3 regions of the Aeromonas sp. FDAARGOS 1416 genome follow, and region 3 is predicted to be linked to each of the others. Evidence: riboswitches for the same ligand, from Rfam matches in the RefSeq annotation. Region 3 holds a riboswitch; each other region holds the start of a gene.

Region 1 (2,271 bases), 440 kb from region 3:
GTGGTTGCACGGCGACCGATCCGGATGCGGCCAACTGGCCAGTCTGGAAAGCGGCCAGCACCTATAACAGCGGCGACAAGGTGAGCCACAACCAGCTGGTGTGGCAGGCCAAGTACTGGACCCAGGGCAACGAGCCGAGCCGCACTGCGGATCAGTGGTTGCTGGTGAGCAAGGTGCAACTGGGTTGGGATGCCAATGTGGCCTACAACGGTGGCGAGCTCACCACCCATAACGGCCGTCAGTGGAAGGCGCAGTACTGGACCAAGGGCAATGAGCCCGGCAAACACGACGTCTGGCAGGATGTGGGAGCCGTCAGCTGTAAATAAGCATTGAATGGTGGCGGGGCATGCCAGTCATGCCCCGTTTTTTTCTCCCCGCATCTCCACATTCTGGCGGTTCTGCCAACCGGTTTCCCCCAGCTTCTCTCGTGTCCCTGCAAAGTGCTCACTCTTGCCTAGTGATTAATGCTCTCCCCGATAGCTGGCATCTGTGCCGCACGCTGCCCTTTGCCAGCCATTGAGGCTGTTGATAAGCCAGATCATCCCGGCCAGTGGCAAGGCATAAATCGTCAAACGAACAAATTTGTCGTATCTGGATAACCGGGTGCGTGAGGGCAATTCGCTGGGCATGAAGACACCTGCTGGCCATGCAAAGCGGCGATTATAAATTCATTAGTTGCGATACAGATGGGTCTTTTGTCGCATATTGTTCTTACTCATTGATTTTTCTCAATTTTGTGTGATGCGGATCAAAAAAATGGTGTGAGGTATCTGGTTGGAGGTGATGAGATTAGGTCTGCATATCCGGCTGTTTTTTAAACATTAATTTCTTGAAAGTGGGTAATTGTCGGGGTTGGTAACTGGTGGGCTGGCAATGGTCCGATTTGCTTACTTATCAGAATTACCCTACAGTCAATCGGCGATTATTTATCGCCAGAAATAATGTTGTGACAAGGGCAAACCGATTGAAAAGTCGGGACGCAAAGCTTCCGGTCTAAGGGTCAAGGCGACCTAGGATAGCGGGGCCACCACAGTAGAATGCAGGCTGCCCTTGCCAAGGGGTGGCCGTTTTTGTGTCACCTGTCGTGTTGCGTTGCCCTTTCGTTTTTCCCATAACGAAAAGGAAAGCAATATGCTAAGTCCAAAACCTGCACTGCTGGCCATGATGGTCGGCACCCTGCTCGCCTCCTCCGCCGCTTATGCGGCAGCTCCCGGCAAACCCGCCATCGGTTGGGGCCCCACCAAGTTTGCCATCGTCGAAGTCAACCAGTCCGCGACCGCTTATAACGAGCTGGTCAAGGTGAAGGATGGCGCCGATGTGACCGTCACCTGGAATCTCTGGAACGGCGATATTGGCCAGAGTGCCAAGGTGCTGCTGGATGGCAAGGAAGTCTGGTCCGGTCCCTCTTCCGCCGCGGGTACCGCCACCTTCAAGGTGCACAAGGGGGGGCGCTATCAGATGCAGGTCGCGCTGTGCAACGGCGATGGCTGTACCCTGTCTGATGCCAAGGAGATCGTGGTCGCCGATACCGACGGCAGCCACCTTGCACCGCTCAAGCCTGCCCTTCAGGAGAATAACAAACCCTATGTCAACAAGTCCGGCAAGGTGGTCGGCACCTACTATGTGGAGTGGGGGGTCTATGATCGCAACTTCACCGTGGACAAGCTGCCAGCCCAGAACCTGACCCATATCCTCTATGGCTTCACCCCGATCTGTGGCGGTGATGGCCTCAACGACAGCCTCAAAGAGATTTCTGGCAGCTTCCAGGCGTTGCAACGTGCCTGCTCCGGGCGCAAGGATTTCCAGGTCGCCATTCACGATCCCTGGGCCGCGCTGCAAAAAGGGCAGGGGTCACTGGTCGCCTGGGATGAGCCCTACAAGGGCAACTTCGGTAATCTGATGGCCCTCAAACAGGCCTATCCGGACCTGAAGATCCTCCCCTCCGTCGGTGGCTGGACCCTCTCCGACCCCTTCTTCTTCATGCATGACAAGGCCAAGCGTGACGTGTTCGTCGCCTCGGTCAAAGAGTTCCTGCAGACCTGGAAGTTCTTCGACGGCGTCGATATCGACTATGAGTTCCCGGGCGGCGATGGCGCCAACCCCAATCTGGGGGACAAGACCAAAGATGGTGAAACCTATGTGCTGATCATGAAGGATCTGCGCGCCATGCTCGACGAGCTGGAGGCCGAGACCGGTCGCACCTATCAGCTCACCTCCGCCATCGGTGCCGGTTACGACAAGATTGAGGATGTGGATTACAAGGCTGCCCAG
Region 2 (2,271 bases), 600 kb from region 3:
TTACCTCTTCCAGCGGGGCAATCAGGCTATCCCAGGTATGGGGATCACGCTGGGCCAGCACATCGCTGATCTTCTGCTTGCAGTCAGCAATCGCCTGAATCACGGCAGGTTGAACCTGCTCCGGCTTGATCTGGCTGAAAGGGGGCAGCGAATCCATTGTCAGCAAAGGGTTATTCATCCCGGTTACCTCTTGTTTGGTCTTGAACAGACCGCTTTAGCAGCTCTGTATGGCTTTCTAACATGTGGCCAAGCCACGCAATAATCAAGCGGGAATCCGCCGCAACCCTGTACTTTTCCTACCATTGCGACCCGGATCTCTGCCGTTGCTGCAGTTTTGCCATCAACAGCCAGTAACAAGATGAATATGTGGGCCTTTTTTGGCTCTTATCGCTACTTTCAAGGGGCAAAAAGCCGCCATTTACCGGCGCCACAGCTGCCAGCCAAGTACCGTCATGCTCAATCATTGAAACGGACAAAATGTGGCAACTGTAACAAATTATCAATATTTTTCAGTTAATTAGAATCAAAACCAACTATTGATTAATTTATTTTCAAGCATCTATCATAGGCAACCTGCCATGCAGGTCACTTGATTCTCTGTGCTGCACAGAAATCGGGTGAAAAAGGCAAAGTGACCCGAAAGGGCGCGACGCAAAGCCACCGGTCTAAGGGAAAACACCTATGACAGCGGGGCTGCCCCCGAGGACGTCCGGTCACAACCGACGCCCCATTTGCACCGTACGGAGAGACGATGAACAAACTCAAATTATCCCTGCTTGGCTGCCTGCTCGGCATGGGCGCCCCCATGGCATATGCCACCAGTGCCGGTCAGGCGATGGTCAACCCCCAGTCCGGCGTAGTGGTCGGCTATTGGCACAACTGGTGTGACGGCTCGGGCTACAAGGGCGGTATCGCCCCCTGCGTCAAGCTCGATCAGGTCAACCCGCAATACAACGTGGTCGATGTCTCCTTCATGAAGGTGTATGGCAGCGATCCCATCCCCACCTTCAAGCTCGACCCGGCCATCGGCATGAGCGAAAGCCAGTTTATCGAGCAGATCGCAGAGCTGAACCGTCAGGGCCGTGCCGTGCTGCTGGCGCTGGGCGGTGCCGATGCACACATCGAGCTGCGCAAAGGTCAGGAGCAGGCCTTTGCCGACGAGATCATCCGTCTGGTGGAGACCTATGGCTTCGACGGGCTGGATATCGACCTGGAACAGGCCGCCATCACCGCCGCCGACAACCAGACCGTGATCCCGGCGGCCCTGCGTCTGGTCAAGGATCACTACCGCTCCCAGGGGAAAAACTTCCTAATCACCATGGCGCCGGAGTTCCCCTATCTGACCCAGACTGGCGCCTACATCCCCTATATCCGCAATCTGGAAGGCTACTACGACTGGATCAACCCCCAGTTCTACAACCAGGGTGGTGACGGTATCTACATCGATGGCATCGGCTGGATTGCCCAGAACAACGATGCCCTGAAAGAAGAGTTCATCTACTACATGGCGGATTCGCTGAGCAACGGAACCCGCGGCTTCTACAAGATCCCCCATGACAAGCTGGTGTTTGGCATTCCGACCAACATCGACGCCGCCGCCACCGGCTATGTGCAGGATCCGCAGAAGCTCTACAACGCCTTCAACCGCCTGAAGAGCGAGGGGCAACCGCTGCGCGGCGTGATGACCTGGTCCATCAACTGGGACATGGGCCGCAACGCCGCCGGTCAGTCCTACAACGAATCCTTCATCAAGAGCTACGGCCCCTTCATCCACGATCAGGAGATCACGCCCCCGGTCGACAACGGCAAGCCGGTGTTCAGCGGCCTGAGCGATACCCGCATCAAGCAGGGTACCGCCTTTGATCCGCTGGCCGGTGTCAGCGCCAACGACAAGGAAGATGGCGACCTGACTGGCCAAATCCAGGTGGAAGGCTCGGTAGACAGCCAGCGCATCGGCCTCTACCCCCTCACCTACAAGGTGAGCGATCGCGACAACAACGTCACCGAGCAGGTACGTACCATCGAGGTCTACAGCATGAAGCCGGTGTTCAGCGGTGTCACCGATACCACGCTGGAACTGGGTACCGCTTTCGATCCGATCGCTGGCGTCAGCGCCCATGATGAAGAAGATGGCGACCTGACCGCCCAAATCAAGGTCAGCGGCAACGTCGACAGCAGCAAGGTCGGCCGCTACACCCTCACCTATCAGGTGAGCGACAGCGCCGGTCAGCAGGTAACCCAGCAGCGCAACGTGACCGTCAGGGAGCAGGG
Region 3 (2,271 bases):
ATTCCGCTTTTGCTTGACGAACAAATTAACGACTCGTTTGATGCACATCAAATACATTTTGATTTGTATAAATTTTTTTATAAACACCTAAAAAACAACGACTTAAACCAACAATGAAACATAAAACGATATCATGAAATAAATAAAGTTCATATAAAGGGCATCTGTTGCAATATTGTCAGACTATGAATTTAAAGTCGCACACAAAATTTCAACAAGAACACAACAAAGATAATCTATCTATTTTTGACAATAGTTATCAACCACTTCATAAACCGCCCCCTAAAGAGGTAATCAGGTAATCAGGTAATCAGGTAATCAGGTAATCAGGTAATCAGGTAATCAGGTAATCAGGTAATCAGGTAATCAGGTAATCAGGTAATCAGGTAATCAGGTAATCAGGTAATCAGGTAATCAGGTAATCAGGTAATCAGGTAATCAGGTAATCAGGTAATCAGGTAATCAGGTAATCAGGTAATCAGGTAATCAAATTATTGGCAGCCCACACATAAATATACATCTACTACATTACATATTAATCATAGATATGACGCGCTAATATAGAGACTTGTCCGCAATATTCACAGGCATGATTTGAGATAAAAAATAAATATACGTTATTAATTATGCAGACTAACTGTGATCCATCTCTCATGATTTTTAAGCCGATTGATTTCTCAAAGTGGAGTGTTATCATCTAGACATAGAGTAAAGGGCAAACCGATCGAAAGGTCGGGACGCAAAGCCACCGGTCTAAGGGTTTTGATACCTAAGACAGCGGAGCTGCCATCTGAGAAGAGTGATGTTATTGCCGATTTATGGCATTACTCTTTGATTGCGTTGCCCTTTTCGTACAACACCTGTGACGAAAAGGACATAGATATGAAAGCTCAACACACCGCCTCCCGTTTAGTTCGCAAGACAGTTTTCTCTGTATGCACCTCCTTGCTGCTTGGTACCGCCTTGTTGCCATCCACAGCTTCTGCGGCTGATGGCTCAGTGACGTTTACTGGCACTATCTATGAATCTCCATGTGATTTTTCTGACAGCAGCGTGACCTGCTATTCAGGCATGAACAAGCAAACCATGCCTTTGGCTCACTTGCAGCAAGCCGGTCAAATCAGCTCAATTAGCAGCACTATCAGCTACAAAGTGACCAATGCCAGCAACATGGCGATCGTGACTGTCAGCTATCTCTGATGACTCATCTGTAGTGACGCTGAAATTGGCGCGAAACAGATGAGCAGGTGGTGTTGAAAGCAACTCTTATCAGGTCGCCTGTGCTACCCATACAGGCGGCCAATATCTTTTCATCCCGCCTCCTCACGAACAAATAGCTGGCTTTGCTGATTGAGTCACCAGTCATCATGCGCCCAGATAATGTGGCTTAAGCCACAGGGACATCTCGCTTTTCCTGGTCATTTGCTGCATGTCTCGTGTTGATTAAATGAGATCTGACACGCACTTTACACAACTAACAACTTCTTCAATAAAGTCGCATGTGAGCCCTCACTACGGCAGCAGGAGTTCAAAAACAGCAAGCATATAAATCAACGCTATATCATTGATTTATATGTCATTTAAAAAATCATTGATATTCTTTTGAGTCCCTGTAAATTGCCTTGCGATTACTCGCAAGACAATACACAAACAAGAACAAAGGGATAAAAATGAACCGTTCAGGTACCGGGTGGCTGCTGCTGGCAGGCCCCCTGCTTTTGGCTACATCCTCGGCGCAAGCCAACTACTCCCCAAATGACTGGCGACAGTATCAGCTGACTGGCGAATCGAGCCGGCAACTGGCCGCTCGCATCACCGAGATCACCTACGAGCTCAAGGCGCGTAGCAGCAATGCTCCTTACCAGCAGCTTAGGGTCTACCGTCGCTTCGACTGGCAGAGCAGCGATCTCGTCGCACTGGCCGAGCAGCAGTGTGGCGAGCCGCAGCTCAAGGTAGATGCAGGCTGGCAGATCCGCTTCGTGCGCTGTGAAGATCGGATTCCGGCGGGCAAGCTCATTCCCGCCAGCAGTTATGACTTCGGTTATGGCCTCAAGCAGGGTCGCTGGGAGCAGCTGGCGGGCACGCCGACCGCCCAGCGACAGGATCGTCTGCCGCTGCCGCAAGCCATCATCCTGGGTCAGAGCGAAAGGGAGCTGGATCGCTGCGAACTCAACGCACAAGGCCGCTGCGCAGAGCCGGAGTGGCACTATCAGCCGCAGGATTGGCAGCAGTTGCAGGTACTTGAAGAGACCCCGAGTGAGCGGGATGGCC

What was found. Region 3 has a riboswitch for cyclic di-GMP ahead of I6L46_RS14270 (hypothetical protein). Riboswitches for the same ligand answer to the same signal wherever they lie in the genome.
Region 1: another riboswitch for cyclic di-GMP. It lies ahead of I6L46_RS12195 (glycosyl hydrolase family 18 protein); the one in region 3 lies ahead of I6L46_RS14270 (hypothetical protein).
Region 2: another riboswitch for cyclic di-GMP. It lies ahead of I6L46_RS17195 (immunoglobulin-like domain-containing protein); the one in region 3 lies ahead of I6L46_RS14270 (hypothetical protein).

Annotation. Positions count from the first base shown of each region.
Region 1 is NZ_CP077301.1:2,736,415-2,738,685, reverse strand. Features, by position in the region: gene I6L46_RS12200 (glycosyl hydrolase family 18 protein) at 1-326, shown strand, start outside; cyclic di-GMP riboswitch class I at 945-1,032, shown strand; gene I6L46_RS12195 (glycosyl hydrolase family 18 protein) at 1,132-2,271, shown strand, end outside.
Region 2 is NZ_CP077301.1:3,784,167-3,786,437, reverse strand. Features, by position in the region: gene prlC (oligopeptidase A) at 1-178, opposite strand, end outside; cyclic di-GMP riboswitch class I at 616-701, shown strand; gene I6L46_RS17195 (immunoglobulin-like domain-containing protein) at 752-2,271, shown strand, end outside.
Region 3 is NZ_CP077301.1:3,179,487-3,181,757, forward strand. Features, by position in the region: cyclic di-GMP riboswitch class I at 705-791, shown strand; gene I6L46_RS14270 (hypothetical protein) at 883-1,200, shown strand; gene I6L46_RS14275 (collagenase) at 1,671-2,271, shown strand, end outside.